DNA from 3 places in the Paenibacillus sp. EC2-1 genome. Region 1 is predicted to be linked to each of the others. Evidence: riboswitches for the same ligand, from Rfam matches in the RefSeq annotation. Region 1 holds a riboswitch; each other region holds the start of a gene.
The links. A riboswitch is a leader RNA that binds a small molecule or an ion and turns the genes downstream of it on or off. The one in region 1 is predicted to bind cyclic di-AMP.

Region 1 (5,885 bases):
TGAATTGGACACGAATCTGATGAGGTCTGCCTGTATGAAGCTCAACTAGAACGAGGCTCATAGCGCCTGCTGTCTCAAGAACAGTATAGTCAAGTATTGCTTCCTTAGAGCCCTCAGTCCCTTTAGGAACGACGCTGACTGTGTTGCTGCGGCTGTCTTTGTAAAGCGTATCGATTAGTCGTCCGGTCGGCTTTTTCATTCTTCCGTGCACTACAGCTACGTATAGCTTGCGAAAATTCCGGCTACGAACAGCTTCTGACAAGCGAGAAGCAGCCTTTGACGTCTTCGCGAAGACCATAGCGCCTCCAACTGGGCGATCCAGACGGTGAACGAGTCCAAGGAATACATTCCCGGGCTTGTTGTAACGAACCTTTATGTCATCCTTCAAAATCGTCAGCATATCCGGATCTCCGGAGGAATCCTCCTGAGAGAGGATGTTTACAGGCTTACTGACGCCTAGTACATGATTATCCTCATACAGGATTGGGATATCTGGATATTTATCTTTCATGTGAGTCATAGGCACTAAGATTCCCAGCGACCCAAAATACCACACGGAAGATTCAGGCCTGAGTTGGTTATTGGAAGTCCAATCTCACCTGCACTAATGCTGCCGCCGTATCTTGGTTGCATGGTCATAGAGAGCATGTTCTTCAATACGGTTGGTGATATGCCTGTTGTATACGAGTTAATCAGCATGAAGAGTGGATTGTCAGATAGAATATCTAAACAACTCTCAAGGAACGGGTATAAGCTTTGTTCCAGTTTCCAAGTCTCTCCGCTAGGTCCACGACCGTAAGAAGGGGGATCCATAATAATGGCTTCGTATTTATTACCACGGCGCTGCTCGCGTTGTACGAATTTAAATACATCATCAGTAATGAACCGAACAGGACGGTCTGCCAAACCAGATAAAGCCAAGTTCTCCTTCGCCCATTGGACCATACCTTTAGCGGCATCGACGTGAACAACCTGTGCTCCAGCGTATGCCGCAGCGACCGTTGCTCCACCTGTGTATGCGAATAGATTTAGAACTCGAATTGGACGCTGTGCATCAGCAATTTTATTCATCATCCAGCGCCAGTTCGCAGCTTGCTCAGGAAACAAGCCGGTGTGCTTGAAGTTTGTCGGGCGAATATGGAATTTGAGTTGATCGTAAGAGATACTCCAACGCTCAGGAAGTTGCTTTTTCATATCCCAATTACCGCCACCTGACGAGCTGCGGTGGTAGTGACCATGCACATTTCTCCATACACCACTATCATTCTTTAGAGGCCATATAATTTGCGGATCCGGACGACGCAGAATCACATCACCCCAGCGTTCAAGCTTTTCTCCGCCTCCCGTATCTATAACTTCATAATCTTTCCAATCATCAGCTACATACATGTTGAAAACCATCCTTCAAATAGTCATTTAAGCTTTATTGTACAACATTTACTGCGTATATTGCCACAGCTTGTGCATATGGAGCTTCTCGCCTCATTCTTAGTGTTCTGGTTTTGTTTCAATGGTTAGTCCTTCGACATGCTTTCGATTCATGAGCTTTCGCTTTTTGCGATTTTCTTTGCTTTCGAGAACGATGTCCAGATCATAGTCATCCGGATACAAATCTTTGCCTGCAATATGCAGCTTGAGACGTTTGTGATTGATTTTGAATTTTTGTTTCTGTATAAGAACACCCACCATGCCGCGAGAATCAATCGTTTCGTAGACAACACCTGTCCGGTTCATTGATGACACGTATACACTATCCCCTAGTTGATAGGAAGGAAGTGACCGAGCAGGAGCGGGATTATCATCATGATCCGCTTGACGTTCAATTTTGTCTTCTAGTTGATGAAGTGGCGCCGAAGCTTTCTCTAGTGACGATGTGTCCTTAATCATATGATCTGCAGGAGTGGAGTCAAGTGTCATACCACTGATTGTTGTGTCTTTTTCACTCACAGACTTACTGTCTTTCGTGAATACTGTACCTTCCTGGGTTCGCCCTGCTTCTGATATTTGGCGGGAGCGAGTGATGATAGAAGATGGGATACCTAATTTTTCGGCTATAACGAAAGCGTAACTCTGACCGGCTTCTCCGATCTTTAATCGGTACTTCGGTTCTAGTGTTTCCGTATCAAATTCCATTCGTGCATTTTCGAAACCAGATGTCATTGTGGCGAAATTCTTGATTTCGGTAAAATGAGTCGTTACCACCACGGTTGATTTTCGGCGATAGAGCTCTTCGAGCACAGCGATAGAAAGTCCAACCCCTTCTCCAGGATCTGTACCTGAAGCCATTTCGTCTAACAGAATCAAAGTTTTGCCGTTGGCGGTATCTAGAATGTGTTTAACATTTCTAATATGAGCGGAGAATGTGCTGAGTGCATGTTCAATGCTCTGTCCATCACCGATATCGACGGAGAGATGTTCAAATACGCTGCACATACTATTCTCCTCTACAGGTATGAGTAAGCCGGATTGTACCATCAAAGTTAACAAGCCTACCGTTTTCAGTGTCAAGGTCTTACCGCCTGTGTTCGGTCCTGTAATAATTAGAGACCGATAATTGTGTCCGATTGTAAAATCCAACGGAACCATGTGAGACCCGATCAGAGGATGGGTAGCTTGTTTAAGTGAAATAACACCTTGATCGTTCAGCTGAACGTCTCTTCCACCGATCGACAATGCATATTTTCCTCTTGCGATGATGAAATCATATAATCCTACGGTGTCGGTATTCAAGTTCAGTTCATGGTTATATTTCTCAGCTAGAGCGGTTAATTCACTCAATACCTTGGTTTCTTCACGAGCTTCATCTGATTGAAGATAACTGAGCTCCATCTGAAGACTAGAGACTTCGGTTGGTTCAATATAGACGGTCTGACCGCTTGCTGATTCATCAAGCACAGTGCCATTCACCAGTCTGCGATGTTCTTTTTTAATAGGTAGAACAAATCGTCCATTCCTTTTGCTGATCAGCGACTCTTGCATAATATCCTTGTGTTTATGAAGTAGGCTATCCAGTTTGCGTTTAATCCGTTCTTCACACACGATGATTTTCTTGCGAATTTTTGCCAGGTCTTTACTAGCTGCATCAACAACACGACCGCCGTGAATACATTGCTCAATTTCTGTTAGAAGCGGTGTTAACTCATACATGGAGGAAGCGTATGAGGCAATGGTAGGAGCGATTTCACTCTTGCTAGTCATATAACGAATGAGCTGCCTACAGCTGCGTAAAAATTGCACTATGTGTGTGAAATCTCTTTCACTGAGCACATATCCTGTTCCAAGTAACTGTAAAACTGGCTCGATTCCTTCAAGTGATGGGATTGGAACACTCGCACCTGCACGGAGAAGAGTGCGAGCTTCCGCAGTCTGATCAAGCTGATGGCGGACAGCTTTAAGCTGGGTTAGTGGTTTCATCTCAAGAATATGCCTTTTACCAACATACGAAACAGCGAATCGTTCCAAGTCTTGCTGCACCTTATCGTATTGAAGTTGTTTTAGAGTGGTTAAATTCATGCGGATCATAACTCCTTTTTCTGTGATTTATACATTCCTGAAGCAGCCCCGGGCAACAAAAAAAGGCAGAGAATGAACCATAGGTTCACTCTCTGCCTTTAGACAAGTCTGCCTGCATATACGATGTCTGGTTAGAATATGCCGACTAAATAACAGCATACTCGTAAAAAATCCGCGCTGAACACTCAGCACGGATAAATAGACGCCAATATACAGGATAGACATCCTGGGCTTCAATTGATATCCGTAGTTCTTAACTAATTGCATAGACGGAAAAATCCACAAGAAAATAAACATAGCCATTTCGGACTATGATTCAAGAAATTTCCAGTCTTATGAAATTTGGTTAGTTAAGAACGCTCACCGACATCAAAATCTCTCCTTAAATAGAAGGTATGAAATAAATATAAATTTTTTTATAGGTGAAAGTCAAGGTGATATATGAAGTAATTCTAAAAAAATAGCCAGTCATTGACGTTGTTATAGGTATCGAAAAAGTATCAATTTACGTTTAAATAGTTACAATCTATTCATAATTTCATGAAACGGACACAATTTAGACGTAAATTGTCTTGCTGGATGTGTTACCTTATTATGAGTAACTTGGAATAACTAATGGCTGAATCCAAGCGAGCATAACGTTTGGTACGGGGGATCTTAATTTTGGGGTGAATGTTTATTTTTATAAACTAGGAAATACCTCTTTCCGAATCCGGCAACTAACCTCGGAAGCAACAAGGAGGAAAACATCATGAATAACATACTGAAGAAACTTCTATTATCCGGAGCGATTGTTGCTTCATCATTCGCTCTTAGTGCTAATTTTGCAAGTGCCGCAACGTCTTCCATAAAGGTTCAAATTAATGATTCACTAGTATCATTCCCGGACCAGAAACCATTTATTGACGCAAAAGGATATACGCAGGTACCGATTCGCATGATCGGAGAAAAGCTGGGTGCAACGGTTAAATATGAGAAAGTTAACTCATACATAGTTAAGGTAACAATTAAAAAAGGAAGTACCACAATTGTACTGAAGTCAGGTTCAAGCATTGCTACTGTTGGCTCCAAACAAGTTAGAATGGACACAACGATGCGCGTGGTAGAAGGACGTTCATACGTTCCACTTCGTTTTGTTACCGAAACATTCGGATTCACGCTCAAATGGGATTCTAAGAACAATATTGCTATGTTGAGTACAGATGGCAAAACCTATAAACCAGCTTGGACAGCTCCAGCGCAAAGCGCATCCAAAGGAGCCCGGGTAGTGACTGAAGCTAAGAAACACTTAGGTGTTAAATACGTATGGGGCGGTTCTTCTCCATCGCAAGGATTTGACTGCTCTGGCTACATTCGTTATGTATATGGCAAAATGGGTGTGAGCTTGCCGCACAGTTCCATTTCGATGCATGATAACCATGGAACTCCAGTTTCAAAAAGCAATCTTAAACAAGGTGATCTGGTATTCTTTATCACCAATAAAGTTTCAACTTCGCATGTAGGTATTTACATTGGGAATAATGAATTTATTTCGGCTACAAGTAAAGGAATTACGATCGCGAACATTAACAGTTCCTATTGGGGGCCGAAATATAATGGTGCAAACCGAATTTTTTAATATCGTGAATAGCAAAGGGTTGTCTCCACGTCATCATTGATGACAAATCGGGGACAGCCCTTTTTTTGTGGCCAATATGTTTTGGGGGATGTCCGTCAATTAATGTAGTAGGTCACGATCTTCGGGAAATTTATCGAAATGATATGCTGCATAGGAGCAAGCGGGATTGATTTTCAAATTCTCTGTTCTAGCATAATCGATGACTTTACGAATAAGCTTCTCGGCAATTCCTTTACCCCTTAATGAAGAGTCAACAAAAGTATGATCTATGCTAATAACATCATTACCGAGGGATGTAAAAGTGATTTCGGCAACGTTCTTTCCTTGTTCTTTGATATAGAATCGTCCTGTATCTGACTGAATTTCCATCATGGATGTTAACCTCCTTTGATCTATTTTTTATTTACCCGAATTTAGTATGCTCTAAACGATTCTCTATAGGCAATACACCCTATGCTAGGCGTCTGCATATGATGAGGTAAGGATAATTCAAAGGAGTGACGATATGACAACATACTCGACTCACCAAGTCGTGTATCAATGCGACCAACATACAGCGAACTCATTGATGCAGCACAAGGAAAAAGTACATCATACGTGCAAAAACGCTGTAAATCGTAAAGTGCGGATACAGACGGTCGATAATGAGATGATCGAGGGAATCGTAGTAGGCGTGGACGCAAAATTCGTATATCTTAATATTGATAATGGTGGTTCTCGTGGATTCTATCCGGGTTTCCCACCGCCAAGACCC
Region 2 (5,885 bases), 2.5 Mb from region 1:
ACGTCCGACCATGAGCCCCGCAAGGAATACAGCCAAGATCGCGTACATCATCATGTTCATCAGACCTACACCTTTTCCGCCGAACACGGAATTCAGCATCATGAGCGAGAGCGGTGTAATGCTACCGAGCGGGGTCAGCGTATCGTGCATATTGTTGACGGACCCGGTGGTGGCGGCTGTGGTGACTGTCGTGAATAGAGCAGACTGTGCAACACCAAAACGGACCTCTTTACCTTCCATATTGCCTTGTGAGGCATCGATTCCAAGCTGGTTCATTGCAGGATTTCCGCTCGATTCCGAGACATAGGCAAGCGATAGAAACAAGGTAAACAGAACCATCATGACGGAGAAAATAACCCACCCTTGCTTCCGGTTCTTCGCGAACAAGCCGAACGTGTACGGCAGAGCTGCCGCAATGCACCACATGGATAAGATTTCGATTACATTCGTGAGCGGACTCGGATTCTCAAATGGATGTGAAGAATTCACACCGAAAAATCCACCGCCGTTCGTACCCAGATGTTTGATGGACTCTAGTGCCGCCACCGGACCCACCGATACTTGCTGCTCGGTACCCTCAAGCGTCGTTACGTTAATCGTAGGTTTTAAGGTTTGAGGAACATGCAGAGCAACGAGCAACAGAGCCACAGCAAAAGCTAAGGGGATAAATATTCTTGTATGTGCCTTAACAAAATCCTCGAAGAAGTTACCAATGGTCGTTCCCTTACTCGTAATCGCCCGAATGAATGCGATCGCGACACATAGCCCCGTTGCAGCGGAGGTGAACATCATCATCGTGATGACAGCCATCTGAGAGAAGTAGGACAGTCCTGATTCACCACTATAGTGCTGGAGATTCGTGTTCGTCATAAAGCTGATGATGGTGTTAAATGACAGTGTCGGCTCCATATGATCAACCCCGTTCGGATTGAAAGGAAGCGCCTTTTGCAGCCGTAGGATGAGATACCCAACGGCGACGAGTACGATGTTCGTCATTACAAAGCTAAGGGCATATACTTTCCAAGTCATGCCCTTACGTTCTTTAAGCCCGATTAATCGGTAGATCGGTTTCTCTACCCATGAGAACCATTTATCCGTCCTGCTGGCTTCATCGCGAAATACATGATACACGTAAGTTCCGATTGGTTTAACGAGCAGCACCAGAACTAGAATAACGATGGCAATTTGTATAATGCCCATGATTGATTGCTTCCTCCTTCAATAGCACCCCTAGAATTGTTCCGGGTGAATCAGCGCGTAAATCAAATATAGAAAGATAAAAATCAGCAATAACATAATAATGATCATTCGTTATCTGCCTCCGGTTCATGGACTACGCGTCCACACCAGGATAGAAACAGGGTGAATAGCGTGTAGGTTCCTCCGAGAATGAGCACCATGTACAAATCCTGCATGTAAATCCCTCCAAAACATGTTTAATGAAGTATGGATCAAGGTTAGCTGGTGAGTGATGAAACTAAGAAGGACACATGATGGTTATTGGTATGAATCACAAAGGTAGCGCCAAGTCCTTTATAAATTAATCTGGGATTGCTTGAATGCGTGATGACATAGATTGGATCCGTTGTCCATGTGCGGCATATCCGCAAGTAACGGCAGCATAAATTCAGGCTGCTTTCGAACAGAAACACCTTGCTCACGGAAAAATCCGGTATGATCCAGGTTTGTTCATCGGTGGTATCAATGAAGACGATGTTCTTCGTCCCGATGCTCTCAAGACGATCCCGTTCTGCACGGTTATTCGCGATCGCTGCGAACGGGATTTTATAATAGATGAGCTGGTGGATAAATTCCTCTCCAGCCTTGGTTGGTGCGGATACTAATATCATTTCTTGCCATTCCTCCATGATTTCTCCTCCTAATGGTTAGAAAGAGAAGACAACAAAAAAAGCCACAGGGAAGGAGGATCACTCTTCCCGTGGCTTTAAGATGGCACAGTGAAATACACCGTGCCCTGCACACGACAATCGTTGCCTCTCTCTAAGTAACGCTTACGAGGTTAGCTGACGGATTCGGGCGTGAGAGTCGCCCTACCCATAGGCAGTGATCCTGCCGATGAGATTCACCCCAGAGAGAAATGCATATCTCCCGTTTGGTTCCCCCGTTCCTTTTCCGTTCAAGGACTCAGCGAATAAAAGCATTTGTTCATCTAAAGAAACCACAGAGGGCTAGAGGCCTCTGTGGTCGAGATTACCCGATCACAAGCTTCATCATCCTCTCCTATAAGCAAGCGAATCTATGCAGATTAAGGCATAAATGGCTTAAGCTCTAACGCTTACGAGGTTAGCTGACGGATTCGGGCGGTGAGAGTCGCCCTACCTGCACCTGAAATCCAGTATTTCATTGGATTTAGAAGCAGGATTCACCCCTGGAAGATGCTTCAGGCGGCTCTCACACCACCTTGCACATCTCTTGATTTGGTTCCCCCGATCCCTTACATGACAAGGGCATTCAGCGATTCAAGTGAATTCATTGTTCAATTCATGCTTCGTATCATACTTCTGGCGATTTAGAATGTAAATCGAGGGAGAAGCATGTATTGAGCTGTTTTATAACCAGAAAGGGTGATAAGTGAGTTGAATTCTCATTTATACTGCATGATGCTCTATATTTCTCTGTTTATCTCCCGAAATAAGCAAACTCGCAAGATACTGTGCATTTGGATAGATAATCGATGTAAGGGTGTAATGTACGCGTTTTCACTTGGCATTTTCGTGTGTTTTTTGAAGATATAGACCTGTTATGGATATTTACTTTGGAAGGGACATAACGTATGATTCATCCAACTTCATCCATATGATCTACAAATAGAGTTGTAATCGAACCGATGAAAAGGAGACACGCGTCATGGCTAGAATAATCGAACCTTTGCCAGCGTTAACGGAACCTACATTACAAGAGACAACGATACGTTATATCGAAATTTTTCGTTTTGACTGTGCTTATGCTGAACGGTTTTTACCAAGGAATATAAGTAGCCCGAACTGCGGCTTGCTCAAAATATCTTGCAGTACGGCTTCTGGCTATGCGGAGTATACACTGCCAGAGACAAGAGAGTTCGCGGATCTGGTGCGCTGGTCATCTGTATTTAGGCATTTGAAGGGATTACCTCTGGAGGAAGCTCTGCGAATTGTAGAGCGGCAGGAATGGGGAGCTCTTCGATGTAGACTCGCGGAGTCTGCTCTAACGGATTTATCCTTGAATTTTCAACAGAGCCATGAGCGGAAGCGGTTAGGCAGCTTGCCATTGGAGCGTTCTTTTCTAATGGATTGTTCACGTGCGTATTTTTGGTTCTAATTCATTTATTAAATATATATGGTTAGGTGTTATGAGTGGACTGGTCAATCGGCCCGCGCTCCGGTAACATAGAGGGTAACAAGAGTGTACAAGGAGGAGCTATGCTTCTACAATTCGGGTACTCGCAGTACGAGAGTAAAGTATATGAAACGCTGGTAACGAGCGGTGAGGCGATGGATGCATCAAGTATTGTGAAGCTCTCTGGTGTTCCCAAGGCCAAGATTTATGAGGTGCTTGATCGTCTAGTTGATAAGGGAATCGTGATGGACACCGTATCCGGTAAAAAGCGAACCTATACAGCACTGCCTGTTGAGGCAGTCATTGACAAGCTGACGCATGAGTTTGAAAGTGATATAAAGGAGCTTCGTTCAGCAGGTGTCCGTAAACAGGTTGTGGATGACCAGGTGTGGAGTCTGAAGTCGCACAGCTCCATTCAAGCGTTCTGCAAGCAGATGATTGAGGAAGCACAGGAGTCTGTTCTCGTCTCCATGTGGAGCGACGAATTTAGTGAAATTACGGATCTACTGAACCGTAAAGAACGTGAGGGCGTGCGTGTTGAGGCACTGGTGACGGGGAGTGATCACCCTGATGTTAACTTGTCGAAGTTATATGTTCTGAACCCTACCGCAGATCACGATAAGTTAGAGAGATTTATGCTTCTTGTGATCGATACGAAGCAGCTGCTGTTCGCAGGTGTGGAGCAGGGGAGCTGGCAAGCAATCCGGACGCAGGCACAGCCCTTTGTGAAGGTATTTGCTGAGTTTTTCTATCATGATATGGCGCTGACGGCGTTCAGCCGTAAATATCCGGAAGAGATGTTTAAGGACGAGGAGATTAAGTCTCTGTTGCTCCGACTTCGATATTAGATATATACGAAGAAGCCCCTGGCTGCATAGGCCGGGGGCTTTCATGTGTATGACAGAAAAGTCTAACAAACATTGTCATTATTAACTTGAATACTATGACGAAGCCGAGACGGTCTGTTCTTTCTTGCCTGTGGAATTGCGGGTCAGTGAGAAGGCAGCTACGCCAAAGGCAACGGCGGCAATCGTACCTCCCACCCAAGGGTTGTTAGCAACCGAGCTTTGGGCAATAACCGCACTACCGATCATGGAACCAAGTGCAATCCCCAAGTGGAACATAGAAGAGTTCAGGCTCAGCTGAGTCTCTGCATTGTCTGGAGCCAGCTGAAGCAGATAAGCTTGCTGTGCTGGAGAAAGCGCCCAGCTGAGCCCGCTCCATAGCATCATGGCGATGAGGAACACCCAGAATGAGACTTGTGCGGTCAGCATGACGACAAACATGGATATGGAGAAACAAGCCACAATGGTGAGAATGGAGCGTTTTGTACCGAATCGATCGGCTATAAAGCCACCTGCTCCTCCACCAACTACAGCAGCTATGCCGAACAGGAAGTACACGACACTCATCGTACTGGAGCTGACGTGAAATGTAGACTGCACATAAGGCTGCAGGTATCCATATAAGGTCAGGTGACCGGTCAGCATCAGGAATGCGATCAGTTGTGCACTAATGATCTTGCTGTTCTTTAACAGAGCAAGCTGTTCACGTAGAGGGACGACGGGCTTCGGAGCTACACGATTTGTGAATAAGGCAATACCAATCATGGCTAATAGGCTAAGCAGTGCAATAGCGATGAATGGAGCACGCCAGCCGTACGCATTACCAATAACGATTCCAAGTGGTACGCCAAGCACAAGTGATCCACTGATACCCATATAAATAATTCCGATTGCTCGTCCCTTATGCGATTCTGGCACAAGTGAAGCTGCCATTGAGATGGACAATACAACGATGACGGAACCGCTCATAGCAGATAACGCACGAGCTACGATGATGGCTGCATAACTTGAGGTGAACGCTACGATCAGGTTACTGACCATAAAGACAGCCATTGTATACAAATAGAGCTTTTTCCGCTCCATTTTTGCAGTCAAATTGATGAGGATTGGACCTGATAAAGCGAAAGAAACTGAAAAAATGGTGATAAACTGACCTGCCGAACTGATCGATATGTGGAGATCATCAGCAATAAGATTGAGGATACCTCCAACAATCAGTTCCACCATGCCAACAACAAACGCGGCTATGGCCAGTATATATACTCGAAAATTCAAACCGACACATCCTTATCTCATAAAGTATTACATTTAAGTTACTACCATTATAGTAACCTGATCTATTAGGCGCAACACTTTTTGAGTTGGATTGAAGTATTTTCCTTTTCGTCGATTTAAAGTCATAACGAGTAATAGCCTGTCTTATTACATCATGGTAATATTTGAATGATTGATTTGGAGCGGCATGAGAACGCTGCTTTTAAGAACATAAGCTGGAGGTGGGTTTGTGAATATGGACAGGCCACAGACGGTCATGCGCGATCATATTCTCTTTCCGGACATGTCTTTTCCATTCACGGTTTCGACGACAGAGGGCGTGAGTCCCGGATTTCAACGCCTACATTGGCATCAAACCTTAGAGATGAATTACATCCGAAGAGGAAGCGGCTATTATCTCATCAATGGGATGAAGATACCGTTTCAGGA
Region 3 (5,885 bases), 2.2 Mb from region 1:
CTCCATCGTATGGGCATCTGTATCGATTGGTTCGTATACCTTTGCAAAATATCCAAGAAAGCTCCAAATAAAAAAGACGCAGCCTATAGCTGCGCCTTGCCATACTTCATCTGTCTATTAACGTATACCCGCGCTAAGCAGCACACGGCTAAGACGAGCGTACTCCTCAATACTAAGTGTCTCACCACGTCTAGATGGCTCAATTTCAGCCTCCTGTAATAGCTGTTCCAAACGCTCACGTCCCTCTCCTGGGAAAAAGCGACTCTTCAGGTTGTTAGCAATCGTCTTACGACGCTGAGCAAATGAGGCCTGTACCACCTCAAAGAAATGAGCCTCATCATCAACCTCAACTGGAGGGTTCTCCCGAACCTGCAGACGAATCACAGCAGACTCTACATTCGGCTGAGGAATAAATACGGTATGAGGAACCGTACATACAAGCTTCGGCTCACTATAATACTGAACAGCGATGCTCAGACTACCATAGTCTTTGCTTCCTGGCGAAGCTGCCATACGTACAGCAACTTCTTTTTGAATCATAACCACGATATTCTCCAGTGGTAATTTCTCTTCGAGCAGCTTCATCAGAATTGGAGTCGTAACATAGTACGGCAGGTTCGCTACAACACTTACCTTAGATACACCGTCAAAATGCTCGCGGAATAACTCTTGCAGATCCACTTTAAGCACATCTCCATGATGCACACGTACATTCGAATAGGGTTCTAGAACCTCCTTAAGGATCGGTATAAGCCTCTGATCGATCTCTACGGCTGTAACCGCTCCTGCAGTCTGTGCAAGCTTCTCTGTTAGAGCACCAATCCCTGGTCCGATTTCTAGCGCTCCTTTATCCTTATCCAGGCCAGCAGCCTCTACAATTTTGTACAGTATATTTTGATCGATAAGAAAATTCTGGCCTAAGCTCTTCTTAAAAGAAAAACCATGGCGCGAAATAATCTCCTTCGTTCTTCTCGGGGTTGAAATCTCCTCAATACGTGTCATATTTCCGTACCTCCCTCTTCCAGCTGGGCAAGCGCTGATGCAAATTCTTCGCGTGATATTTGAAACATGGCTAGACGCTTGTGAAACTGTTTGCCATTACAATACCCAATACCAAGCAGATTGCCCATGATCATCCGTCTGGCAGCAGCCTGAGGATGCACAATTAGACCCGCTTCAAGTAAGTCATCAAGACCAATTAGGCTCTCTGATCCCTCAAACGACGTATGCACGCGTTCAAGGGCATGGCGGATTGCTTCCGGCGAAGCATTCTCAACCCCAATGTCTCCTCGGCGTGTTGCGTCTGCCTCTGGGATAAAAGCGTGTTTGCATCCAGGAACCTTGGTATCAATGATCTTGCGAATTCGCTCACCTGCATGATCGGGATCCGTTAAGATAATAACTCCGCGCCGCTCCTGTGCTAGCGCAATTCGTTTCAGTATACGGCTGTTAATGGCCGATCCCCCGGTTTCAATCGTGTCTGCCTCTACTGCCCGTTTGATGGCAACCGTATCATCCCGGCCTTCCACGACAATCACTTCTTTGATCATTCGTACGTTCTTCCTTCCCAAAACAAAAGAAGAGGATAAATCATCCTCTTCTTAGCATCACATTCATATTAATTAAATAGTATAGCATTAGCATGGCGTTGTAAAACGAAAATCATGCGTTAGTTAAGCTCCGGCTTAACTGGACCGATCACATAAACCGTGCGACCGCTCTTGCGTCCAAAATTAAGTGCCGCCTTAAGTGAATCATAGTACACATCGATTTTGTTACCCTTGATGGCACCACCTGTATCTTCAGCACGGCGGAAGCCAACGCCCTCAATATATACCCACCAGCCGATCGGAATCACATTCGGATCCACTGCAATGGTACGCCCTTCCGTTACACGAGTACCAGAAGCAGTGCGGGTACCGATGCCACTCTCTTCAGCAGAATATGCTGTCATCGAAACGTTATTTAATACCTTTTTATATTCGAAATCAACACCGGCTCTAGACACCACATTATTCGCTTTTTCCTTGGTGGCTACCGATTTAGTTGCTGACTTCGCTTGGGATGGTGCAGCAGCCGTTCTGGATACAGTTGCTTTATCTGCTTGTGCAGATACAGTTTCCACAACTGGTTTCTCAGGCACTACAACCTTTTTCGTTCCAACTGCAATAATTTTATCCTTCGTCTTCCGCTGTACTTCTTTCTTAATAACCTTCTTCGAGATAAACTTCCCATCCTCGTATACCTTCTCAATGTGGTGGACCACAATGCCTGGCGCTCCACTCTGCAATACACGGTTATCTCCTTTTTCCAAAGAAGGGTCTGCCGTCTTAATCACTCGGAAAGCACGATTCTCAGTCTGTTTAACAGTTTGTTTCGTGACGCGCACGACTCTGATTTCCTCTTGACCGACAAGTTTTGTATCTAGAGAAGGTTTCACTGTATCTTCGCCCTTGATTGAAATACCCGTTTCTTTGAGTACATTTCCAACCGTATCTTGGGTAGTAAATATTATATTTTGTTTGCCGTCTGCGTTAACCGTAACCGGTATTGCGCGTTTGATAATAATACGGTCTCCATCTTGGAGTACACCATTTAACGGCATAGAAACCTCATCCTGAGGAGTCAGGGAAATAGCTTGCTCATCCAGCACTTCATGCAGCAAAGCTCCATGGGTTTCTACTGTGGTTATTCGGCCATCAACCACAAGTTGAATCTCTTTGCCCGCCCGATTGTGAGCAACCAGCATAACGAGCAATGTAATTGCGATGGCGCCAATGGCGGCCAGCATTAGTTGACGCAAATTCTCATGCTTCCATCGTAATGCGTAAGACATGCTGGATGATTGTGATTCATGGGTCTCTTCGTGTTGAAAAATGCCCACTATGTCATCCTCCTTCATAGCCCCGCCGTCTAGGTAACGCATGATTGCATTTGACGCGACTATAGCAAATTGTCTCACAGAGTGCTCTGCTATCTATCTACACTCTGCGTTATTCCCCGTCTTCCCGTCCACACAACCGTCACCTCCTGTTTACCAACAGTATGACGGCACCCTCTCCAATATTCTAAAATAAAAGAAAGCCAAAGAAAGAGTTATAGAGACTCTTTCGTGGCTTCCTGATGTCTACAATCTGGAAATGGTATGCACGAGTTTGCCCCTCTTACTTGCGCTTACGGAGTTAGCTGTCGGGTTCGGACGTAAGAGAGACGCCCTATCTCAAGTCATCCGCTCATGGCGGCTGCCCTCAAATTCACCCCAAAGACCCAAAAAGAAATCACATACAGTTCAGCTTTGCATCTCTGCCAGCTATCCATGTATCGGTTCCCCCGTTCTCCAAATTTACTTGGAGATTAAGCGAGACGGTTCATAAAATATTCAGCTGTTCAATTTCGATCAGCTTCCTATCACTGAAAAGATGATATCCTGTTTCGATACAGGTTGTAAAGCAACAATCAACCACATTTTTTCAGGTAAAAGGTTAAAATATTGTAATATAGTCGCCTTTTTTGATTAAAAAACTTTAATTGGTCGCTAATGCTCTGTTTTTCGTCCATTTTACTCTCGATTTCAAATAATTCCAAATCGTTCCATAGCATTTCTGGTTGTAATTAAACCTAATTCTTCCAGAGACAACCCTTTTATGTCAGCTGCCACCTCTGCTACAAGACGGACGTGTGCAGACTCATTTCGCTTCCCGCGAAACGGATGTGGTGTCAAATATGGAGAGTCGGTTTCGATGAGCAATCGGTCCAATGGAACCTGTGCTAGGACCTCTTTGGGCTGTCTTGCATTCTTGAACGTAATGGGTCCCCCGAATGAAAGATGAAAGCCCATATCAAGACACAACTTGGCTGTTTCCCAGCTGCCGGAAAATGAGTGCATCACCCCTCCGACCTCAGATGCTTTTTCTTCTTTCAAAATCTTCACGATATCTTCATGCGCGTCCCGATTATGAATTACTATCGGCATACTCAGTTCTCGAGCAAGTCCAATCTGACGACGAAGAACCTGGTGCTGAACTTCCTTAGGTGAGGTATCCCAATGATAATCCAGGCCAATTTCACCGATAGCCACGACTTTCTCATGGTGGCAAAGGGAGGCGATCCATTCTAAATCTCCGTCTTTCATCGTAATTGCATCTACAGGGTGCCAACCTACAGCAGCATAAATAAAATCATAAGTTTCCGCTAATTTCATGGTGGTAGGGATCGTCTCTCGATTAAAACCAATATTAATCATACGGGTTACGCCAGCTTCAAGCGCACGTCCTATAACCTCCTCGCGATCTTCGTCGAATTCAGGGGCATCTAGATGTGTATGTGTGTCGAATAACATTATGATATAATCTCCTCTCATGTCGCAGACCAGCTCAAAGAACTGCTGGTATTTATTATCTACTATTCTGTTGATGCTGATTATTTAATTTGCTCAAACACAGAAGCGATATCTTTAGGCAACGTGTTTAGTACAGGTCTTACCTTATCCTCAGGAAAATACAAGCGGTAGCGTCCACGATGGATTCCACTAATGGAACGTACAATATCTGATACTTCAGAAATCTCCCGTACATGGTCATGTTTATCTAGCAGCAGAATCTGTTTATCACTCTCAGGCGAGCCTGAATGGAATTCATCATAAGGAAGATCGGTTGGATAATCAATCTCAAAGTCATATTTCGGGTTTAATCCCGCTTCTTGAAAGGCTTGGCGGATCCCGTCGATGGTCTCCATATCAATCGTGTCGATTTCTACATATTTATAGAGACGACGATTCATAAAACGACCGCATAAATCACTCAGAAGCTCATCCTTCTCCTCAGTCCACTGTAGAAAACTTGTCTGTATCAAAGCCTCGTCTAAACGCAAATACTGACCGACAGTGATATCACCTTCAAATAAAGAAGGAAGTGGATCTACCATAAATTTAAAAGTAAATCCTTCTTGATATAGCTCCTTTGCTCTCTTGAATATTTGCCGCAAAATAATTTCAGAGCTCCGTGTAACGGGATGAAAATATACCTGCCAATACATCTGATATCTGGACATCAGATAATCCTCTACAGCATGCATGCCTGATTCTTTTACAACCACTCGATCACGATACGGACGAAGCATACGCAGTATCCGGTCTATATCAATAGTTCCATAATTAACGCCGGTATAATAAGCATCTCGTAGCAAGTAATCCATGCGATCTGCATCAAGGGGACTTGTAACGAGATTAATAACAATAGGCTTTTCATATGTCTTGTTAATAACAGAGGCTACTCTTTTCGGGAATTCAGAGTCCACTTCACGTAAAACGCTGTTCACATTTGTATCTCCAAGAACAATACGACAAGTCCAATCCTCGTGGTTCATATGGAATGCCTCTTCTATAGAATGAGAAAAAGGTCCATGGCCTATGTCATGAAGCAGTGCCGCACATAATGTCAGTAGACGCTCTTCCTTCGGCCAATCCGGATAACCACTTCGTTCAAATTGAGAAATGATTCTTCTCGTTATTTCATATACACCAAGTGAGTGTGAAAATCGACTATGCTCAGCTCCATGAAATGTAAGGAAGGAAGTTCCAAGTTGCCTTACCCGACGAAGCCGCTGAAATTCAGGTGTATTAATCAACCGCCAAATGATGTCGTCCTGAACATGAATATAGTTATGAACGGGATCTTTAAACACTTTTTCCTCGCTAATTGGCAAATGCATGGTCCTTCATCTCCTTTTCCTAAACTACCAATTCATCGCTTTACCACTACTTTTGATATATAATGTCGAATGATGTCGAACTAAGTAAAAAGGTGTTTTCCAAATCGATATGAGTAAAACGAAGTCAATTAAACTACTACATTTTACATTTTCCTAGTAAAATAGAGGGTTTTGTT

Region 2: it holds a riboswitch for cyclic di-AMP, as region 1 does, so the genes downstream of both, ACK8P5_RS24465 (hypothetical protein) here and ACK8P5_RS10595 (NlpC/P60 family protein) in region 1, are expected to answer to the same signal.
Region 3: it holds a riboswitch for cyclic di-AMP, as region 1 does, so the genes downstream of both, ACK8P5_RS00155 (ubiquitin-like domain-containing protein) here and ACK8P5_RS10595 (NlpC/P60 family protein) in region 1, are expected to answer to the same signal.

What each region holds. Positions count from the first base shown of each region.
Region 1 is NZ_CP186006.1:2,233,957-2,239,841, forward strand. It holds gene ACK8P5_RS10575 (RluA family pseudouridine synthase) at 1-520, opposite strand, end outside; gene ACK8P5_RS10580 (class I SAM-dependent methyltransferase) at 526-1,389, opposite strand; gene ACK8P5_RS10585 (endonuclease MutS2) at 1,489-3,513, opposite strand; gene ACK8P5_RS10590 (hypothetical protein) at 3,541-3,816, opposite strand; cyclic di-AMP (ydaO/yuaA leader) riboswitch at 4,121-4,262, shown strand; gene ACK8P5_RS10595 (NlpC/P60 family protein) at 4,265-5,131, shown strand; gene ACK8P5_RS10600 (GNAT family N-acetyltransferase) at 5,231-5,527, opposite strand; gene ACK8P5_RS10605 (hypothetical protein) at 5,637-5,885, shown strand, end outside.
Region 2 is NZ_CP186006.1:5,211,225-5,217,109, reverse strand. It holds gene kdpA (potassium-transporting ATPase subunit KdpA) at 1-1,200, opposite strand, end outside; gene ACK8P5_RS24470 (potassium-transporting ATPase subunit F) at 1,231-1,296, opposite strand; gene ACK8P5_RS24465 (hypothetical protein) at 1,458-1,868, opposite strand; cyclic di-AMP (ydaO/yuaA leader) riboswitch at 1,995-2,161, opposite strand; cyclic di-AMP (ydaO/yuaA leader) riboswitch at 2,279-2,488, opposite strand; gene ACK8P5_RS24460 (hypothetical protein) at 2,869-3,318, shown strand; gene ACK8P5_RS24455 (TrmB family transcriptional regulator) at 3,420-4,184, shown strand; gene ACK8P5_RS24450 (MFS transporter) at 4,278-5,456, opposite strand; gene ACK8P5_RS24445 (helix-turn-helix domain-containing protein) at 5,692-5,885, shown strand, end outside.
Region 3 is NZ_CP186006.1:32,728-38,612, reverse strand. It holds gene rsmA (16S rRNA (adenine(1518)-N(6)/adenine(1519)-N(6))-dimethyltransferase RsmA) at 118-1,002, opposite strand; gene rnmV (ribonuclease M5) at 999-1,550, opposite strand; gene ACK8P5_RS00155 (ubiquitin-like domain-containing protein) at 1,670-2,884, opposite strand; cyclic di-AMP (ydaO/yuaA leader) riboswitch at 3,157-3,371, opposite strand; gene ACK8P5_RS00150 (TatD family hydrolase) at 3,572-4,339, opposite strand; gene ACK8P5_RS00145 (HD domain-containing protein) at 4,420-5,709, opposite strand.